2 regions of the Leifsonia sp. 10N434 genome follow, and region 1 is predicted to be linked to the other one. Evidence: predicted binding sites of a transcription regulator. Region 1 holds the regulator's gene; the other holds the start of a gene.

Region 1 (10,345 bases):
AGGCCACGGTCGCCCGGTATCAGCCAGAGGCTCGCGCGGCCGTCGACGGCATCCTGTCGCGGGGCGCCGTTCCGATTCTCGTCGGCGGCTCGGGGCTCTACGTGTCGAGCGTGATCTACGACTTCCGGTTCCCCGGCACGGATCCCGCCCTGCGGGACCGACTCGAGGCCGAGCTCGCGGCTCAGGGCCCGGGGATGCTCTACCGGAGACTGCTCGAGGTCGATCCGGCAGCGGCGAAGAACATCGGCGCCAGCAACGGCCGCCGGCTCGTGCGTGCGCTCGAGGTCGTCGCCCTGACCGGGGAGCCGGTGAGCGCATCCCTTCCGGAGGAGCCGGTGCCGTGGCGCCCGTCGGCGATCATCGGCCTGTCGGCGCCTCGCGAGGAGCTGACCGCCAGGCTCGATGCGCGCGTCGAGCGGATGTGGAGCGCCGGCCTCGTCGACGAAGCGGCCGCGCTCATCCCGCTCGGACTGGAACGCGGCGTGACCGCGAGCCGCGCCATCGGCTACGCCCAGGCTCTCGCGGAGCTGCGCGGCGACCTCACGCGCGCCGAGGCGATCGCCCAGACCCAGCAGCTGACGCGGCGGTACGCGCGGCGTCAGGTCAGCTGGTTCAAGCGCTACCCGGGCATCCGGTGGCTCCCGTACGACGGCGACGGGCTCGCCGACGGCGAGAGCCTGACCGACGCGGCGATCGCGGCCGCCGCCCTCGATAGGCTGTGATCATGGCGACAACGCTCCACTTCACCAAGGGTCACGGCACCGGCAACGACTTCGTGCTGTACTCCGACCCCGACGGTCTCGTCGAGCTGAGCGCGAGCCAGATCGCCGACATCTGCGATCGGCACTTCGGTGTGGGCGCCGACGGTGTGATCCGCGCCGTGCGCTCCAAGCACCTGCCCGAGGGCGTGGAGGCTCTCGCCGAAGACGACGGCGCGGAGTGGTTCATGGACTACTACAACGCCGACGGTTCCCAAGCCGAGATGTGCGGCAACGGCATCCGGGTGTACGTGCGGTATCTGATCGAGTCAGGGCTCGTCGACCTGGCCGACGGAGACACGCTCGCCATCGGCACGCGCAGCGGAGTGCGCGACGTGCAGCGCAATCTCACCGGATTCCAGGTCGACCTCGGCCGCTGGGCGCTCGACGGCGGCGAGCCGCTGGTGCGGGCCAAGGAGCTGCCCGTCGCGCGTCCTGGGCTCGGCATCGACATGGGCAACCCGCACGTCGTGGTCGCCGTCGCCGATGAGTCGGAGCTGGACGCGGCCGACCTGACGTACATCCCGCATCTCGAGCCGACGCCGGAGCACGGCGCGAACGTCGAGTTCGTCGTGCCCCACGACCCGCTGGTGAAAGACGGCGTCGGGCGCATCCGGATGCGCGTGCACGAGCGCGGCAGCGGAGAGACGCTGTCGTGCGGTACGGGTGCGGCAGCCGCTGCTCTCGCCGTGCGGTACTGGGCGGGATCGGGAGCGCCGAACCAGTGGCGCGTCGACGTCCCCGGCGGCACGGTGGGCGTGCGGATGTTCGCCACGGAGGACGGCGAGCACGTCGCTCTCTCGGGGCCGGCGGAGCTGGTCTACACCGGCACCCTCGACCTGGCCTAGTCGCCGGCGGCTGCGCCGTTCACGTCGTCGGCAGCATCCACGTCGACGGCGTCCACGTCGGCAGCGGGCTCGCCACCGGCCGACGAGCGCGCACGGAGCACGCGGTAGCCCTTCGACGTCGCCGCGCGTGTCGTGTGCAGGTCGGGGAACGTCGTCTGGATCCAGCGGTGCAGCGAGTCCGAGCCGAGGTTGCGCTGCACGACGAGCCACGCGTCGGAGCCGGGCTCGAGGCGGGGGAGCCATTTCTGCAGGAGATTGTGCAGCTCGTTCTTGCCGACCCGGATCGGGGGGTTCGACCAGATCGTCGTAAACAGCACGTCATCGGGAACATCTTCGGGCAGAGATGTGTTTACATTGGTGAGGCCGAGCTTCTGCGCATTCCTGCGCACCACATCCAGTGCTCGGGTATTGACGTCGACCGCCCAGACGGTCGCGTGAGGGGATTCGAGAGCAAGTGTGAGAGCCAGGGGCCCCCAGCCGCAACCGAGGTCGAGAAGCTGACCGCCGGGCGGTGCCGCGGGGACATGGTCGAGGAGCACTCGCGTACCGGTATCGATGCGCTCGGGGCTGAATATCCCGTTCGCCGTCGTCAGTTCGTAGGTCTGTCCAGCGAGGCGGACGGTGAACGGCCGGAGCTTCAGCTCGCTCTCGGGCGCTGACGAAAAGTAGTGATCTCCGCTGGCCATAAGAGGACCGTACAGGACACGAACAAACTAGGGTTAACCCGGATGCAGGACACACAGATGAACGAACGTTCAACCAACCAGGAAACACCGGCCGCCGACATCGACGTCGTGGCGCGCGTGCTCGCGAACGCCGACTCCCATGCCGGAGTGGCGCTGTTCGGCCGTGGCGCCCAGGCGCTGCAGACGTCGGCGCTCGACGACACCGGGCACGACGGCGATCAGTTCGACCGCGAGGAGCGTGCGGCGCTGCGCCGTGTCGCCGGACTCTCGACCGAGCTCGAAGACGTCACCGAGGTCGAGTACCGGCAGCTGCGACTCGAGAACGTGGTGCTGATCGGCGTCTACTCGCAGGGCTCCCTGCACGACGCCGAGAACTCGCTCCGCGAACTCGCGGCGCTGGCCGAGACCGCGGGCGCTGTGGTGCTCGACGGTCTGCTGCAGCGCCGGCCCCATCCCGACCCGAGCACCTATCTCGGCAAGGGCAAGGCGCAGGAGCTGGCCGGCGTGGTCGCCGCCCTCGGCGCGGACACCGTCATCGCGGACACCGAGCTGGCCCCGAGCCAGCGTCGTGCGCTCGAAGACGTGGTGCGCGTGAAGGTCATCGACCGCACGGCCGTCATCCTCGACATCTTCAGCCAGCACGCGAAGAGCCGCGAGGGCAAGGCGCAGGTCGAGCTCGCGCAGCTCGAGTACCTGCTCCCGCGCCTGCGCGGCTGGGGCGAGTCGATGTCGCGTCAGGCCGGTGGACAGGTCGGCGGCACCGGTGCAGGCATGGGTTCGCGTGGACCGGGTGAGACGAAGATCGAGCTCGATCGCCGCCGCATCCACACGCGGATGGCGAAGCTGCGCAAGCAGATCATCGGCTTCAAGCCGGCGCGAGAGGCGAAGCGGGCCAACCGGCAGCGCAACTCGGTGCCGTCGGTCGCGATCGCCGGCTACACGAACGCCGGCAAGTCGAGCCTGCTCAACCGCATCACCAAGGCGGGCGTGCTCGTCGAGAACGCGCTGTTCGCGACGCTCGATGCGACCGTCCGCAAGTCGATCACCGCCGATGGCCGCCTGTACACGCTGGCCGACACCGTCGGGTTCGTGCGCAACCTTCCCCACCAGCTGGTGGAGGCGTTCCGCTCGACGCTCGAAGAGGTCGCCGACTCCGATGTCATCGTGCACGTCGTCGACGGATCGCATCCGGACCCCGCGAGCCAGCTCGCCACGGTGCGCGATGTGATCGGCGAGGTCGGTGCGCGCGACCTGCCCGAGATCGTCGTCTTCAACAAGTCCGATCTGATCAGTCCGGATGACCGGCTGGTGCTGCGCGGACTCGAGCCGGGCGCGATCTTCGCGTCCGCCCGCACAGGTGAGGGCATCGACGAGGTGCTCGCCGCCATCGCCCGGCTGCTCCCGGACACGTCGATCGAGGTGGAACTGGTCGTGCCGTACGACCGGGGCGACCTGATCTCGGCGCTCCACGAACGCGGCCGGGTGCTCTCGACCGAGTACGCGGAGGACGGGACCAGGGTGCGCGCTCGCATCCAGCCCGAGTTCGAGTCGGTGTTCGAGGCGTTCGCGGTGGCTCCGGTGAACTGACACCGGCGCAGGCACAGCCGACAACAGCACGAACGACACGAGGCCGGACGGCCCAGTGCGTCACACGGTGACACACAGGTTCCGTCCGGCCTTCGTCGTTGCTAGATTTCCATTCAACCGAAGCGGGCGACCCGCTCGGTGGTGCGACAGCCGAGCCCGGCACCCGCCCGCGAACACCCCCGTGAGAACGGGGTCCTGACCCTGACCGGGACGGGCGCGGCCGAAATGGGCGGCGCGCGTCGACTCCATCCAAGAGGACGCCATGAGCTGTACCACCGCGCGGTTCTCCTTCGAGCTGTATCCGCCTCGCAGCGCCGCCGCCGCGGCCGCGCTGCCGGCGACGATCGATCGGCTCGCGGCCGCGCATCCGGACTTCATCTCCGTCACGTACGGCGCGAACGGCTCGTCGCGCACCACGTCGCTCGACGTGCTCCGCTACATCCTGCAGCACACCGATGTCAGCCCGATGGCGCACCTCACCTGCGTCGGCTCGTCGCACGCTGAGGCGAACCGGCTGATCCGGGAGTTCCTCGATGCGGGCATCCGGCGCTTCCTCGCGGTGCGCGGAGACCCGCCCGCCGACGTCCCCGCCGGCGAGACCGGGCTCGGCGACCTGCGCAGCTCCGCGGAGCTCGTGCAGCTGATCCACCGGGTGCAGGCGGAACGCGTTCCCTACGGGGAGCTGCCGGTGCCCGGAATCGACGCCCGCGCGGTGCTCGGCAGCCGGGAGCACGTGCAGATCGCGGTCGCCGCGTTTCCGAACGGTCATCCCAGCTCACATTCGGTGAGCCAGGACATCGACACCCTGCTCGCCAAGCAGGCCGCCGGGGCGAACCTCGGCATCACGCAGCTCTTCTTCCACCCCGAGGACTACCTGAGCTTCGCCCAGAAGGCCAAAGACGCCGGGGTCGCCTTCCCCATCCTCCCCGGAATCATGCCGGTCACGAGTTCCGCGCGACTGCGCCGGATGCTCGAGCTGAGCGGCGAGGACCTCCCGAGCGAGCTGGCCATCCAGCTCGAGATCGAGCCCACCGAGGAGGGCCAGCGGGAGATCGGCATCGCCTGGGCGACCGACTTCGCGCAGCGCCTGCTCGACGGCGGAGCGCCGGGCATCCACCTGTACACCTTCAACCAGCACCAGGCCGTCCTCGCCGTGCTCGAGCGCATCGGCCTGCTGCCGGGCGCCGGCACCGGCGTCGCCGGCGCAACCTCTCGCACCACCCACTGAAAAGGATCAACGCATGACCGACTTCACCACGCGTCCCGCCTTCCCGACGGGCACGATCATCGGCTACCCGCGCATCGGGCGCCGGCGCGAGCTCAAGAAGGCCGTCGAGAGCTTCTGGGCGGGCAGCACGACTGCCGCCGAGCTCGAGGCGACCGCGGCCGAGCTGCGTGCGGCCACCCGCGAGCGCCTGGCCGCTCTTGGGCTCGGCCGCACGGATGCGTCGATCCCGGAGAGCTTCAGCTACTACGACCAGGTGCTCGACGCCGCCGTCACCGTGGGAGCGCTGCCCGAGCGTTTCGCTGCGCTCGCCGACGCCTCCGGTGCCGTCGACCTCGCGGGATACTTCACCATCGCCCGCGGCGAGGGCGAGAACGCCCCCCTGGAGATGACCAAGTGGTTCGACTCCAACTACCACTACCTCGTGCCGGAGATCGGGCCGGAGACCGACTTCCGCCTGGCATCCGACCGTCTCGTGCGTGAGTTCGAGGAGGCCGCCGCTGCCGGCTTCGTGACGCGTCCCGTCATCGTCGGCCCGGTAACCTTCCTCCTGCTCAGCAAGGCGAGCGACGCGGCGCCGGAGGGCTTCCGTCCGCTCTCCCGCCTGAGCGAGCTGCTTCCGGTCTACGCCGAGCTGCTCGAGCGTCTGGCCGCGGCGGGGGCGCCGTGGGTGCAGCTCGACGAGCCGGCGCTCGTGAGCGAAAGCATCGAGGACGACCGCGCCGCCGTGCTCACCGCCGTGGCCGAGGCGTACCGCGCACTCGGCGCGGTCGCGGGACGCCCCGGGCTTTTCGTCGCGGCGCCGTACGGCAGCCTCGGCGACGCGCTGCCCGTGCTCGCCGCCTCGCCGGTCGAGGCGCTGTCGCTCGACCTGGTTCGTGGAGAGGTTCCCTCCGGACTCGACGCGGCCACGGCATCCGGTCTCGCGGGCAAGACGCTGGTCGGCGGCGTGATCGACGGCCACAACATCTGGCGCGGCGACCTCGAGGCGGCGTTCGGCCGCCTGACCGAGCTGCTCTCGCTCAGCCCTGAGGTCGCGGTGTCGACGTCAACGTCGCTGCTGCACGTGCCGCACGACGTCGAGGACGAGCAGGCGCTCCCGGCGCAGCTGAAGAGCTGGCTCGCATTCGCCGACCAGAAGGTGGCTCAGGTGGCGACGCTGGCCACCGGGCTGCTCGACGGGCATGAGTCGATCCAGGACGAGCTGAACGCCGCGTCCGCCGCTCTGGCCGACCGCGCGGCCGCGCCCGGTGTGCGCGATGCCGCGGTGCGTGCGCGTACGGCGGCACTGACCGAGAGCGACTTCTCGCGCGGCGACTACGCCGACCGGCTCGCGGCGCAGGATGCTGCGCTCGGCCTCCCGTTCCTTCCCACCACGACCATCGGCTCGTTCCCGCAGACCGGCGACATCCGCCGTGCCCGCGCACAGCTCGCGAAGGGTCTCATCTCCGAGGCCGAGTACCTCGGCCGGATGCAGGCCGAGATCAAGCGCGTCGTCGACCTGCAGGAGGAGATCGGCATCGACGTCATCGTGCACGGCGAGCCCGAGCGCAACGACATGGTGCAGTACTTCGCCGAGAACCTCGACGGCTTCGCGGTGACGCAGAACGGCTGGGTGCAGTCGTACGGCAGCCGCTGCACGCGTCCGTCGATCCTGTGGGGCGACGTGTCGCGGCCGAAGCCGATCACGGTCGAATGGTCGACCTACACGCAGACCCTCACGGCCAAGCCGGTCAAGGGGATGTTGACCGGACCGGTCACGATCCTCGCCTGGTCGTTCGTGCGCGACGACCAGGCGCTGGGCGACACCGCCCGCCAGGTCGCGCTCGCCCTGCGCGACGAGATCGCGGACCTGGAGTCGGCGGGCATCCGGATCGTGCAGGTCGACGAGCCGGCACTGCGCGAGCTGCTCCCGCTGAAGAAGAAGGACCACGCGGACTACCTCGACTGGTCGGTCGGGTCGTTCCGGCTCGCGACCGCCGGGGTGCGCGACGAGACGCAGATCCACACCCACCTCTGCTACTCGGAGTTCGGGGTCGTCATCGACGCCATCCGCAACCTCGACGCCGACGTGACGAGCATCGAGGCGGCGCGGTCGCGCATGGAGGTCGTGCACGACATCCAGACCTCGGGCTTCGAGCACGGGATCGGCCCGGGCGTCTACGACATCCACTCGCCGCGTGTTCCGAGCGTGGCCGAGGTCACCGAGCTGCTCGAGACCGCGCTGAGCGCGATCCCGGGACGCCAGCTCTGGGTGAACCCGGACTGCGGCCTCAAGACCCGCGGCTACGACGAGACCGTGGCGTCGCTCACGAACATCTTGACGGCGACGCGGGCCGTGCGCGAGAAGGCGGGCGTGCCCGCCTAGGCGGGTCGCCGGTCTCAGCTCGGTAGAGCTCAGCTCGCTGCAGCTCAGCTCGCTACACAACTCCGGAACCTCGGCCCGCCATTGGGTCGGAGTTCCGGAGTTGTGCGCGTTCGGGCAGCGTGTCGACTCCGGCATCCGGAATTGCGGACCGGCGGAACGGCGGGACGGCGGGACGGCGGCCGCGCAGCCTCGTGGCCGAGGAGAATGGCGGCATGGTCGAGATCTCGGACGCGGACTTCGAAGCGATGGTCGGCGATGTCTTCGACGCGCTGCCGGAGGACATGGTCGGACCGCTCGAGAACGTCGCCGTGCTGATCGAGAACCAGCCACCGGATGCGCGGCCGCGCCTGTACGGCCTGTACAGCGGTCATCCGCTCACCCGTCGCGGCGTCTACGGGTTCGGGGAGCTGCCGGATCGGATCACGCTCTACAAGAACAACCTCGCTGCGAACAGCGCAGACCTGACCGAGCTGCGCGCACGCGTGCGGGTCACCCTCGTGCACGAGATCGGGCACTACTTCGGGCTGGACGACGCCCGGCTGCGGGAGCTCGGCTGGGCGTGACCGGGCGCGCCGGTCGTGCGGAAGCGCGGCACCGCCCTCGTCGGTCGTGCGTTAGCGCACGACCCGCGGGCGTCAGGCGGCGCGCGGTGGCGTCAGACGGCGCGCAGCACCGCCACGACCTTGCCGAGCACCTCGGCGTAGTCGCCGAGGATCGGCTCGAAGTTCGAGTTGCGCGGGAGGAGCCACGTGTGGCCGTCGCGCTGACGGAAGACCTTGACCGTCGCCTCTTCGTCGAGCATGGCCGCGACGATGTCGCCGTTCTCCGCCGTCTTCTGGGTGCGGACCACGACCCAGTCGCCGTCGCAGATCGCCGCGTCGATCATCGATTCTCCGACGACCTTCAGCATGAAGAGTTCGCCGTTGCCCACGAGCTGGCGGGGGAGGGGGAACACCTCTTCGACCTGCTGCTCGGCGGTGATCGGCACGCCGGCGGCGATGCGGCCGACGAGAGGGACCATGGCGGCGTCGCCGACGGGCGTCTGGTTCTCGAAGTCGACGGACTCGGATGATGAGGACGGGAGGTCGATGAGGATCTCGAGGGCGCGGGGGCGGTTCGGGTCGCGGCGCAGGTAGCCGCTCAGCTCGAGCTGGTTGAGCTGGTGGGTCACGCTGGAGAGGGAGGAGAGGCCGACCGCGTCGCCGATCTCGCGCATGCTCGGCGGATAGCCCCGCTGGCTCACGGAACGGCCGATCACGTCGAGGATGGCGAGCTGTTTCTCGCTCAGGTTCTTGCGCCGGCGCGTGCCGCCGCGCTCGCGTCCTGCCTGGTTGTCGTTCGACACAGTCGTCCCTTCGTGACCCGCCATCGCATCCGGCCCGCCCGAATGTCGGTGGTGCCTGGTTGAGTGAACTCCAGACAATCGAAACTGTATCCACGATGCAGCGGCAAAACAAACATGTGTTCGAGTGTGTCTCGATATTCGTGTGAAAATCAGCCGCGATATCGCGCTTGAGGTTTCGAACATTCGAAGATATATTCGGAACACAGCTTCGCATCCGGTCTGCCGGCCAAGCGCCGGGTGCGGAATCTTAGGAGGTCACGACCGTGAGCACAGCAGCAGTCACCATGACGCCGTCGAGTTTCGACATGCCGGCGGGAGCCCGCACCCGCCTCCGCCTCACCCGACGCGGGCGCGCAGTCCTCACGACCCTCGCGTCCGTCCCGCTCGTCATCGGAGCCCTGCTTTTCGCGCTCAACAGCGGCGGCGCGGTGGCCACAGGCGATCAGACGCACGTGACGTTCCAGCAGGTCACCGTGCAGTCCGGTCAGTCCCTCTGGAGCATCGCCGAGAAGGTGGCGCCGGGTGCCGACCCGCGCGACGTCATCGCCGACATCGTCTCGCTCAACCAGCTCGACTCGGCTGTGGTCTCGCCCGGCCAGCGCATCGCCATCCCGACGCAGTACTCGCACTGACCTTCGGGTGCCGCGCACGGAACTCCGGGTGGCTCGTCGTGACCTTCGGGTCGAAGTGGCGAGCTCAGGTGGGCAGCAGCAAGACGACGTAACCATCCTGTAGGCGGAACTACCATTGAGGGGTGACTTCCCTCTCTGATCTGCCGATTCGCGATGATTTGCGGGGCAAGACCCCGTATGGCGCTCCACAGAAAGTCGTTCCTGTGGCGCTGAACGTGAACGAGAACACGCATCCGGTTCCGGATGACGTGGCGGCGGACATCGTGGCTCGCGTCGCGACCGCGATCGGCGGCGTCAACCGCTACCCGGATCGCGAGTTCACCGAGCTGCGCGAAAGCCTGGCCCGCTACCTCGGTCACGGTCTGACGCCGGAGAACATCTGGGCGGCGAACGGATCGAACGAGGTGATCCAGCAGATCCTGCAGGCCTTCGGTGGCCCGGGCCGCAGCCTGCTCGGCTTCACGCCGACCTACACGATGTACCCGCTGCTCGCCGCGGGGACCGGCACGGTGTGGCTCGCCGGCGCGCGTGACGCCGAATTCGAGCTGTCTCCCGAGACCGCCGTCGCGGAGATCGCCCGACTCGACCCCGATATCGTCATCCTCTGCGCGCCGAACAACCCCACCGGCACTCCACTCTCGCTGGAGACGATCGCGGCGGCCTACGACGCCGCCCGCGGCATGGTGGTCGTGGACGAGGCGTATGCCGAGTTCATGCCAGAGGGCGAGCCGTCCGCGCTCACCCTGCTGCCCGGACGCCCCCGCCTCCTCGTCTCCCGCACGATGAGCAAGGCGTTCGCGTTCGCCGGCGCCCGTGTCGGCTACCTCGCGGCGGACCCTGCCGCCGTCGACGCGCTTCGCCTCGTGCGACTGCCGTACCACCTCTCCGCGCTCACC
Region 2 (10,345 bases), on a different contig from region 1:
CGGGCGGCGGGATGTACGGGGCACGCTTGCGCGACGACGGCCGCTCATCGACCTGTTCGCCGGTTCGCCGGGTGCCCGACAGCCGCCTCTCGAACTCGGCCCACGGGATCGGGGGGTTATTCCAGCCCATCGCTGCGCTCCCTAGTCATACCGCGCCTCCGCCCGCCAGCCCTCGTCACCGAGCACCAGCAGCCAAGCCGTGCCGTCGGCATCGACCACCTGGAAGCGCTGCACCGTGCGCGCGTGCTCCGGGTCCCACCAGCGTTCGCGCACCGGCCACGGACCCGCCCACGCCGTCACCTCGCGGGCGTTGCGCGCCTCGCGGGCATCCAGGGCCGACCCGGCGGCCGAGAAGCGGTGGATGGGCGCGCTGACCGTTCCCCGCTCATCCACCGTCACCGGGTCTCCGCCGGCGGAGTAGACGCCCACCGGACGCGCCACCTCGAACACCGTCGCCGGGGCGGGCGCCGGCAGGCTCCCCGGCCAGGGCTGCTCGGCGCGGGCCGCGCCGACCGCGCGGTCGCCCCACGGCACCAGGATCTGCCGCTCGGCCAGGGCTCGACCGCCGCCGATCGTCGCGGTGAGCACGGCGTCGTGACCGAGCATGCTCTGCACCCGGGACAACCCGTGGTGGATGCGCTCGTCGGCGCCTCCGCCCCACAGACCGTCTTCGTGGTGGCCGATGTCGTCGACGCTCTCGGGGGCGACGAGCACGCTCATGATGGGGGAGCCGAGTCCGCTGTCGACCGCCCCGCTGCCCTGCAACTGCCAGCGCACCCGGTCGACGACGTCGGCGGCGGAGAAGAGCCGTGGATGCAGCCACGTGCGTTCGCTCGCCCGGCCCGACTCGTCGGTCACCTCGATGCGGAGGGCCGTGCACACCAGTCCGGCCTTGGTGAGGCCGGCGATGAAGGTCTCGGCGGTGCCGCGGAAGGCGAAGGTCACCTGATCGACCCGGTCGAGCGGCGGCTCGAACTCGATGACCCGGTCGAGCTGCTTGGGCGGGGTGCGGGGCACGACGGCCGCCCCGTCGAGGCCGCTGGCCAGAGTGTGGCAGCGTGCGCCCAGTTCCCCGAACCGCTCGCGCACGTCGGTGGGATCGAGCGCGGCGAGGTCACCGAGCCGGTGGATGCCGAGACGGTGCAGGAGCGGGGTGAGCGCATCCTGGCCCAGCATCGACACCGGCAGCGGCGCCAGGAAGTCGGGGGAGGCGCCGGGCGGGATGATCCGTACGCGATCGAGGCCGGTGCTGCGTGCCGCCTGCTCCGCTGCGAACGGGCCGTCGGCGATGCCGATGCGCGCGTCGGGGATGCCGAGTCCTTCGAGGCAGCGCAGCAGCTCGGCCGCCGCCTGCTGCTCGCCTCCGTAATACCGCGCCGGCCCGCGGGCACGCAGCACGCAGGTACCGGGACGCACCGCCTGCACGCCGGGGGTGATCTCTTCGATGGCGGCCAGCACCGGCTCGAAGGCACGCGCATCCAGCACCGGATCGTACGGATGCACCAGCAGCTGGGTGCAGCGGGCCTGGGCTTCCCGGATGCGCAGGCCGCGCTTGACCCCGTCGGCGCGCGCCGCCGCCGAGCAGGCGAACACGAGGTTGCGGTCGACGAGCGCGAGCGGGGCGGTGGCGGGGAGCTCGAGGGTCTGCACGGTCGCGGTGACCGGCCAGTCCGGACACCACAGCACGATCGCTCTGGTCACGGCCGGCACTCAGATCACCGCCTCCAGATGCGGGACGTCATCCACCGCGGAGAGCCCGGTGACGGTCGCAGGCGAGACGGCCCGGAAACTCTCGCTCGGATCGGGCAGCCACAGGTCGGCTCGCCGTAGGGACCCTGGGCCACCGCGGGTCGCCGATTCCACGGTGACCCGGTGCGCCGCGAGATAGCCCGTTCCGTCGCCGAGGCCGTCCCACCCGCTGCGCGACACCGTGAGGGTCGCCTCGACCTGGGGCCAGTCGCCGACCACGATGAGGGTGGACTCGCGCTGCCGCAGCCGGGCGGTGAGCCGTGCGACATCGCCGTCTCTCGCTCGTGCCGGCGGCACGATCACCACGACGCTCAGCACGTCGACCACCGCGGCCGTCACGGTGAGCCAGTTCTCGCCGGGATGCGGAACCAGCACGAGCCGCTCCAGATCGATGCCGAACCGGCGAGCGGCCTCGGCGCCGAAGTCGGGCATGCCGACGACTCCGCACCAGGCGCCGGCCGCGCTCGGGCCGGCGAGCAGCGCCATCACCAGCGTGGTGGAGCCGCGCACCGAATAGGCCGCCCCCGATTTGAGCGCTCCGCCGGGCAGCAGCGAGGCGAGGGCCGGATGCGTCTCCTGCCGCCTGTCGTCGAGCTTGGTGGCCTGCATCTGCCGGATGCGCGACTGCAGCTCATGCACCTGCGACCGGTCGGAGACCGGCGAGGCGAGGGCGGCTGCTGTGGAGAACACACATCAATTTTCGAACATATGTTCGAAGATCGCAAATGGAATCTGCTGCGAAAGAGCGCCCCGCGCGTGTCGCGCCTGAACGGGTCCGAACCCGGTCCGCCCGGCGACGGACCCAGGCGGACACGACGAACGATACGCCCCCGGTGTGACAATCGACTATGCGCTCCACCTACCCGGCCGCCGTCTATCTCTGCCTGCGCGACGGCGACGACATCCTGCTGCTCCGCCGCGCGGGCACCGGGTACCGCGACGGGGAGCTCGCCGTTCCGGCCGGCCACATCGAGGTGGGGGAGTCGGCGACCCAGGCGCTGCTGCGGGAGACCCGCGAGGAGATCCTGGTCGAGCTCGCTCCGGACGACGTGCGCATGGCGCTCGTGCAGCACGGCCGCGCCGACGGCGAGACCTACATCGACTTCTTCTTCACCGCCGAGCGCGGTGACGCCCGGCCGGCCATCGGCGAGCCGGACAAATGCTCCGAGCTGCTCTGGGCCGGGGTCGATCGGCTGCCCGACGACGTGGTGCCGGCCGTCCGACACGCGATCGAGGCGATCGGGCAGGGCGAGACCTACACGGAGTTCGGCTGGCAGTAGCCCCCGGGCACAGAAGAAGGGGCCGGACCGCGAACGGTCCGACCCCTTCTCACGAGCTCAACGATTAGAGCGGGCGGATGTTCTCCGCCTGCAGGCCCTTGGGGCCCTGGGTTACCTCGAACTCGACCTTCTGGTTCTCTTCCAGCGAGCGGTAGCCGCTCGAGGTGATCGCCGAGTAGTGGGCGAAAACGTCAGCGCCACCATCATCGGGAGCGATGAAGCCGAAGCCCTTTTCGGCGTTGAACCATTTGACCGTACCTGTTGCCATGTCTCCTCCAGGAGCGAATTCTCGACCCCGAACGTCGGGGCCTCGCCGAGTGTTGTAAGCCTGCTCCTGAAAAGGTGGCCACGCTCCGGTTCCGGATCGTACCGCTCCAACACATGCAAAACACACGGCGTATGCCCCAGCCTAGTGGCAGAAACGCCAAAAAGGCACCCGTTCGAGTTGTTACGGCTCTGTCACGAAGTCGATCAGCTGCTCGACCCGGCCCAGCAGCTCCGGCTCGAGATCGGCGTAACTGCGTACCGTTCCGAGGATGCGCTTCCACGCTCTGGCGACGTCGGCCTGCGTCTCATGGGGGAGACCGAGCGCCTCGCAGATCCCATGTTTCCAGGGGATCGAGCGGGGGATGTCCGGCCACGACCGGAGCCCGACGCGCTCCGGTTTGACCGCCTGCCAGATGTCGATGTACGGATGCCCGACCACCATGACATGGGCACCGAACGGCCCGCGCGCCACGGTTCCTGCGATTCTGCTCTCTTTCGAACCCGGGACGAGATGATCGACCAGAACGCCGATCCTGCGGCTGCGATCGGGTGCGAACTCGCGGACGATCGCGTCGAGGTCGTCGACGCCCTCGAGGTATTCGACGACGACGCCTTCGACGCGCAGGTCGTCGCCCCACACGCGCTCGACGAGTTCGGCGTCGTGCTTGCCCTCCACGAAGATGCGGCTCGCGCGCGCGGTCCGCGCACGCTGGTCGTCGACCGCGAACGATCCGGATGCGGTGCGCGCCCTGGTGCCGCCGCTCTGCTTGGGGACGACCAGCGTCACCGGCTCGCCGTCGATGAGGAAGCTGCCGCTGAGCGGGAAGACGCGCTTCTTGCCGAAGTAGTCTTCGAGCTCGACGGTCTGGGTCTCGATGCGGGTCACTGCGCCGCAGAAGCCGCTGGCGGCGTCCTCGACCACGAGGTCGCGGACGGCTTCGACGGAGGGCACGGGCTTTCGGTCGGCATTCTTCCAATCGGTCGCCAGCACATCGGATCCATAGCGGTCGTACGTCACCCCGTGAGAGTAGTCCGCCGCGCAGATCGGGCGGGGGAGGCACGCGGCGGACGGCGGCCGCTGTGCATCCGGAGCAGAACGGCATCCGGGGCGCGGAATCGCATCCAGCATGCACGGGACGGGCATCCGGACCGCGCGCTCAGTCGAAGATGTGCACCAGCTGCCAGGTGCGCCGGTCGTCGTCGTGCTTTACGTCGAAGACATGGGCACGCCCGTCGTCGTCGGTGGCCTGGAAGCGCCAGCCGCCGATCTCGCGGGGGAGTGCGCCGATGCCGTAGCGGTTCTCGCCGAACGGGCGCCACCACCGGCAGACGTCGGCCCAGACGGTGGGGGTGTCGCTCACGCGGTACCGGGTCGCACGCCACACCAATCGGGTCGGGATGCCGTCCTCCGTCGTCCACACCGCGACGGTCTCGTCGATCTCCGCCATTGTCCTCACCTCGTCGATTCGAACGTATGTTCGAATCCGAGTGTAGATCCAACCACTGTCGCGCGCATAGCGATCCGGCGTCGCGAAGGTCGAGGCAGCGTCGAGATGCCGGTGACTCAGGCGTGCGGTGGAAGGCCAAGCAGGAGCCGTGCGGTGTCCTGGTAGAGGTCGTCCGAGGTGCGACCGTCGTGGAAGTACTCGCCGATGGCACGGGTCATGACGGGGAATCGCCCGAGGAGTTCCTCGAGATCGGGGGGCTGCTGCGATTCGTCCGTCGGCGCCTGCTCTTCGAGCACGTAGCCGACCGTGAGGCGCTCACCGGCGAGCACGAGGAGCCGCGCCCTCTGCAGCTCGATCCCGTGGTCGACGAGTGTGGACATGGCCGACTCCGAGAAGTCGGCGCGACGCAACGAAAGGCGGGCACCGGAGACGATCCGGGCGCCGTCGCGGCGGCGGAGCATCGCCCTCCGCAGCTCGGTCAGGGCGGTCAGCAGCCATTCCGACCACTCGCCGTCGGGTCCGGGTGCGGGGATCGCCGCGATGGCGTCGTCCATGATGGCGTTGGCCAGGGCGTCGAGGAGTTCGGCCTTGCTGCCGATGTGCCAGTAGAGCGTGGGCGCCTGCACGCCGAGGCGGCCGGCGAGGGCGCGGAGACTGAGGGATTCGAGACCCTTGTCGTCGAGCAGACTCAGGGCCTCGTCGACGACCTGCTGCCGGTCCAACGCCATGAGCCCTCCTTGCACGATCGCTCTTACAGTGTTAGAAATACCCTAGCGCTCTAACACTGTAAGAGAGAAGGCGAAAGACCGTGAAGGCAGCAGTCGTGGACCGCGCGGGAGCCGTTCCGCGCTTCCAGGACTTTCCCGACCCTGAGGTCGGAGAAGGTCAGGTGCTGGTGACCGTCGAGGCGGTCGCGGTGGAGAACGTGGATCGCGCGATCGTCGCCGGCACCCACTACACGTCCGCGCCGTTCCAGGCGGCGCTGCCGGCGATCCCGTGCTTCGACGGCATCGGCCGCCTGCCCGACGGAACCGTCGTCGGGTTCGGCGGCGTCACGCCGCCGTACGGAACGCTCGCGCAGTATGCGGCGGTGCCCGCCACCCACACGGCGCCGATCCCGGAGGGGATCGGCGCGCCGATCGCGGCGGCGCTGTCCTCCGCGATCAGCGCCATGAGCATGCGCACCGCTGGCGGTCTCAGCTCGGGTGAGACCGTGCTGGTGCAAGGCGCGACCGGCGTGGCCGGGCGACTGGCCGTTCAGATCGCGCGGCTCCTCGGCGCCGGACGCATCGTGGCCACGGGACGCGACGAGGAGGCCCTCCGGCAGCTGTCGGCGCTCGGCGCTGACGCCGTGATCAACACCGCCGTCGACGACGCCGAACTGGTGCAGGCGTTCCGGGACCACGCCGGCGACGGGTACGACGTGGTCATCGATTACCTCTGGGGTCGACCCACCGAGCTGCTGACCCGCGCGCTGATCCCCGGCAGCTTCGCCATGCCAGAGCGCACCCGCCTCGTGCAGATCGGCGAGTCCGCCGGCCCTGCGATCAGCCTCACCGGTGACGCCCTGCGCACCTCGGGCCTGGAGATCTACGGTGCCGCCCGCAACCTGGCCTCCGGTATGGCTGCCGCCTACCAGCAGGTCGTCGACTGGCTGCGCAGCGGCGAGCTCGCCATCGACGTCACCACCATGCCCCTCAGTGAGATCGAGTCGGCATGGACCCGCACCGATCTCCGGGGCACCCGCCTCGTCATCGTCCCTGATTGATCCCGACAGGAGAACCCATGAACACCCTCGCATCCACCCTGCACGATGCCACCCACAGCGTCCCCGGAGTGCCGGCGCACAGCGACGCACCCGCGGCCAATCAGCCGCATCGCAATCGGGTGAGGGCCGGTCAGGGCAACCGGGGTCCGCGCCTGCAGAACAACAGCCGGCGCCACCACACCCCGCCGCGTATCCTCATCTCCTGGCAGAACTGGATCGGCCGGCTCGTCGGGCGCGGCGACCGCTGATCAGGGGCGACAACAGCGTCTCGAGACGTCTCAAGAGCCCCATTCCGCACCTCTCGCGCGGCGTGACGGCTGCTGCCATACTGACGGAATGACCGACAATTCGGACGCGTCCGGTGCATTCCGCCTCAGCAATGCAGAGCGCGATCGTGCTGTCGCCGCCCTCCAGTCGCACGCCGCAGACGGCCGGCTGACCGAGGATGAGGTCCAGGCTCGCGTCCAGTCCGCCCGCACCGCCGTGACCCGCGGCGACCTCGCGCCGCTGTTCGCCGATCTGCCCCGCTTCGTCGCATTCGACGACGCCGCTCCGTCGGCCGCAGCGCCCCCTGGAGCAGCGCAGCCCGGATCGGCCGCGTCGTTCGGTCCACCCGCCGCGTACGGCTCCGCCGACGGCTACGGCACCCGCGACGGCTACGGTCCCGGTCGCGTCTCGGACGGCCGCCCGTTCGGTCGCAACGGCTACGTGATCGTCTCGATCGTGCCGTTCATCGCGCTCATCCTGTTCTTCTTGACGAGCTGGATCTGGGGTTTCGCCTACAGCTGGCTGTGGTTCCTGCTCATCCCGATCGTGGGCGTCATCGTGTACGGCAGCGGCTACGAGGGCCGCGAGCGGGACCGCAACCGCAACCGGTAGCACGGGCGTCCGGCGCAGCACCCGACGGCCGCGCCGGCTACCCGAGCGTCGCGCCGAACAGCAGGCCGAGGAGGTACGTCGCCGCTGCGGCGCCGTACCCGATCGCGAGCTGACGCAGGGCGCGCTTGAGCGGAGAGGCGCCGGAGAGCAGACCGACGACCGCACCCGTGCCGAGCAGCACTATGCCCACGAGCACCGCCGCGACGATGACCGCCGTCGTGCCCTGCAGCCCGAACAGATACGGGATGATCGGGATGAGCGCCCCCGACGCGAAGAAGCAGAAGCTCGAGACGGCCGCGCTCCAGCCGTTGCCGACGGACTCGTGCTCGTCCACCTCGACGGCGTCCGCATCCGGTTCGACGTTGTAGGTCGCGAGCCCGCTCAGCACCTCGGCTGCGTGGGTCGTGGCGTCCTCCGGACTCATTCCGCGGGCGCGGTACACGAGCGTGAGTTCGTTGGCGTCGACATCGAGATCCGGCAGCACGGTGCGTGCGGCCGGGTTCGGGGTGGATGCCTCGAGCAGTTCGCGCTGGGAGCGCACCGAGACGTACTCGCCGGCTCCCATCGACAGCGCGCCCGCGAGCAGACCGGAGATGCCGGTCAGCAGCACCACGTGATTCGGCACTCCGCTGGCGCTGATGCCGAGCACGAGCGCGAGGTTGCTCACCAGCCCGTCGTTGGCGCCGAACACCGCCGCGCGGAAGGTGCCGGAGAGCCGCTGACGCCCGCGGGCCGCGAGCGCGCGCACGACCTCTTCGTGGATCTGCTCGTCGGCGGCCATCTGCGGCGTCGCGTCGACATCCGCGCCGTACGGCGATCGCGCCTCGGCGCGTTGTGCGAGCGCGAGCACGAACACGGAGCCGAAGCGCCGCGCGAGGAAGCCGAGCACGCGCGTGCGCAGGTCGCCGCGCAGGGGTTTGCCCACCCGGTCGCCGAGCAGGTCGAGCCAGTGCTGTTCGTGCCGGCGTTCGGCTTCGGCGAGCGCGAGGAGGATCTCCCGCTCCTCGCCGGTCCGCCGTCCGGCCAGGTCGCGGTAGACGGAGGCCTCGGCCCGTTCGTCCGCGAGGTATCGGCGCCAGCGGCGCACGTCGGCGGGACTGGGCTCTCGCCGGGCAATGTCGTTGGTCATAACGGTGGAACAGTCTATGCGTCGTGGATGCCCGGTGCCTGTTCGCCGGTGCCTTCGGAGGCGTTCGCCGCTGCGAACCGCTCGGCCCAGACGTGCATCCGCTCCGCGACCGCGCGAGGCGAGACCGACTCGATCGGGGCGTCGACGGCGCCGAGGCCGTAGAGCGCCCAGTCGGCATTGTCCGCCGTCATCCGGATGCGCGTGCGCGTGTCGTCGACGGGCTCGGTGGTCGCCCAGGGGCCGATCGTGGCCTGCACATCCGCCAGTGGTGCGCGCACGATCGCGACGACGTTCAGCGGGGTCGGCGCGACGCCACCGAGCGAGGCGCGAACGAACGCGGCGGCGTCGTCGGCCGGCAGGTCACGCGGACGGAAACGCGAGCCCGTCGCCCGGGGGCCGGAAAGCCGGTCGAGGCGGAAGCTGCGCCAGTCGAAGCGGGTCAGGTCGTAGGCGACCAGGTACCAGCGGCGCCCGACCGAGACGAGCCGGTGCGGTTCGACGCGACGGTCGGTGCGCTCACCGTCGCGGGCGGTGTACACGAAGTCGAGCCGCTCCTCGTCGCGGCAGGCCTGCGCGATGGTGGTGAGCACCTCGGCGTCGACGCTGGGGCCGGGGCGCAGGGAACCGGCGACCGTCGCGGAACGCAGCGCCTCGACGCGGCGGCGCAGCCGGGGAGGCATGACCTGCACGACCTTGGTGAGCGCGCGCACCGACGCGTCTTCGATACCGGCGATGCCGCTCTGCGCAGCGGTCCGCAGCCCGACGGCGAGAGCCACCGCCTCCTCGTCGTCGACGACGAGCGGCGGGAGCGAGGCGCCGGCGGCGAGCTGGTACCCGCCGTCGACACCGCGGGTGGCGTCGACCGGATAGCCGAGCTCGCGCAGCCGGTCGACATCGCGGCGCAGGGTCCTCACCGAGACCTCGAGCCGTGCGGCGAGAACGCTTCCGGGCCAGTACCGCTGCGTCTGAAGGAGCGAGAGCAGCTGGAGGGTGCGTGAACCGGTCGTCGCCATGCGACCCAGTCTGCCGCGGATTGCGGACGGTTACTGACCGCAATCCGCGGACGTCAGCCGGCGGTCGTCTCCTGCAGTGCTGTCGCCCCCGGGCGCGACAGCGTCAGCACCGCCTCCGTGATGTACGGGCTCTCCTCGAGCGCCGCCTCGACCGCCATCAGATCGGAGGCGACATCGGACTCGGGATCGTTGCCGATCAGATCGACGGCGGCGACCAGGTAGAAGCGCTCGGGCCCGACGTACTCCAGATGCAGGTATGTCACCTTCTCGACCTCAGGATGCTCGAGCAATGCCGAGAGGAAGATCTGATTCACCCGCTCCGAGCCCGGCTCCCCGAGCAAGAACCGCCGGTTGCGGTCGATCAGGATGATGGCGACGATCGCCAGCAGCACGCCGACCAGGATCGACCCGATCGCGTCGAAGACCGCGTTGCCGGTGAGCTCGTGCAGGAGGATGCCCAAGAAGGCGATCACCAGTCCGATGAGCGCCGCCGCATCTTCGGCGAAGACCGCACGCAGCGTCGGGTTCGACGTGCTGAGAATGTGGCCGAGGGTGCTGGTTCCCCGCTCCGACGCCTTCCCGCGCGCCTGCCGGTACGACTGTAGGAACGAGATGCCCTCGAACACGAAGGCGACCGCGAGCACGATGTAGTTGATCAGGTAGTCGCCGCCCGGCTCCTCGCTCGTCAGCTGCGACACCCCGTGCATGATCGAGACGACGGCCCCAGCGGTGAACAACCCGACCGCGGCGAACAGCGACCAGACGTACGCGTCGCGACCGTAGCCGCCCGGATGCGCGGAGTCCCGCGGCTT

What was found. The regulator LexA, encoded in region 1, represses DNA repair genes until DNA is damaged. The targets are predictions, from matches to a motif close to TCGAACANNTGTTCGA.
Region 2: the regulator LexA is predicted to act here: its motif matches at 4,763-4,778, upstream of AC1DB1_RS06785 (DUF6504 family protein).

The regions. Positions count from the first base shown of each region.
Region 1 covers NZ_JBFTHV010000008.1:48,200-58,544, forward strand. Annotated here, with positions in the region: gene miaA (tRNA (adenosine(37)-N6)-dimethylallyltransferase MiaA) at 1-722, shown strand, start outside; gene dapF (diaminopimelate epimerase) at 725-1,606, shown strand; gene AC1DB1_RS17540 (class I SAM-dependent methyltransferase) at 1,603-2,292, opposite strand; gene hflX (GTPase HflX) at 2,350-3,879, shown strand; gene AC1DB1_RS17550 (methylenetetrahydrofolate reductase) at 4,142-5,107, shown strand; gene metE (5-methyltetrahydropteroyltriglutamate--homocysteine S-methyltransferase) at 5,121-7,472, shown strand; gene AC1DB1_RS17560 (metallopeptidase family protein) at 7,685-8,035, shown strand; gene lexA (transcriptional repressor LexA) at 8,128-8,841, opposite strand; gene AC1DB1_RS17570 (LysM peptidoglycan-binding domain-containing protein) at 9,081-9,449, shown strand; gene AC1DB1_RS17575 (histidinol-phosphate transaminase) at 9,572-10,345, shown strand, end outside.
Region 2 covers NZ_JBFTHV010000002.1:238,785-249,129, forward strand. Annotated here, with positions in the region: gene AC1DB1_RS06755 (error-prone DNA polymerase) at 1-130, opposite strand, end outside; gene AC1DB1_RS06760 (DNA polymerase Y family protein) at 142-1,710, opposite strand; gene AC1DB1_RS06765 (hypothetical protein) at 1,711-2,439, opposite strand; gene AC1DB1_RS06770 (NUDIX hydrolase) at 2,598-3,029, shown strand; gene AC1DB1_RS06775 (cold-shock protein) at 3,094-3,297, opposite strand; gene AC1DB1_RS06780 (DUF3097 domain-containing protein) at 3,478-4,314, opposite strand; gene AC1DB1_RS06785 (DUF6504 family protein) at 4,454-4,744, opposite strand; gene AC1DB1_RS06790 (TetR/AcrR family transcriptional regulator C-terminal domain-containing protein) at 4,861-5,472, opposite strand; gene AC1DB1_RS06795 (quinone oxidoreductase family protein) at 5,553-6,512, shown strand; gene AC1DB1_RS06800 (hypothetical protein) at 6,530-6,760, shown strand; gene AC1DB1_RS06805 (DUF1707 SHOCT-like domain-containing protein) at 6,849-7,391, shown strand; gene AC1DB1_RS06810 (VIT1/CCC1 transporter family protein) at 7,429-8,520, opposite strand; gene AC1DB1_RS06815 (helix-turn-helix transcriptional regulator) at 8,535-9,533, opposite strand; gene AC1DB1_RS06820 (cation diffusion facilitator family transporter) at 9,587-10,345, opposite strand, start outside.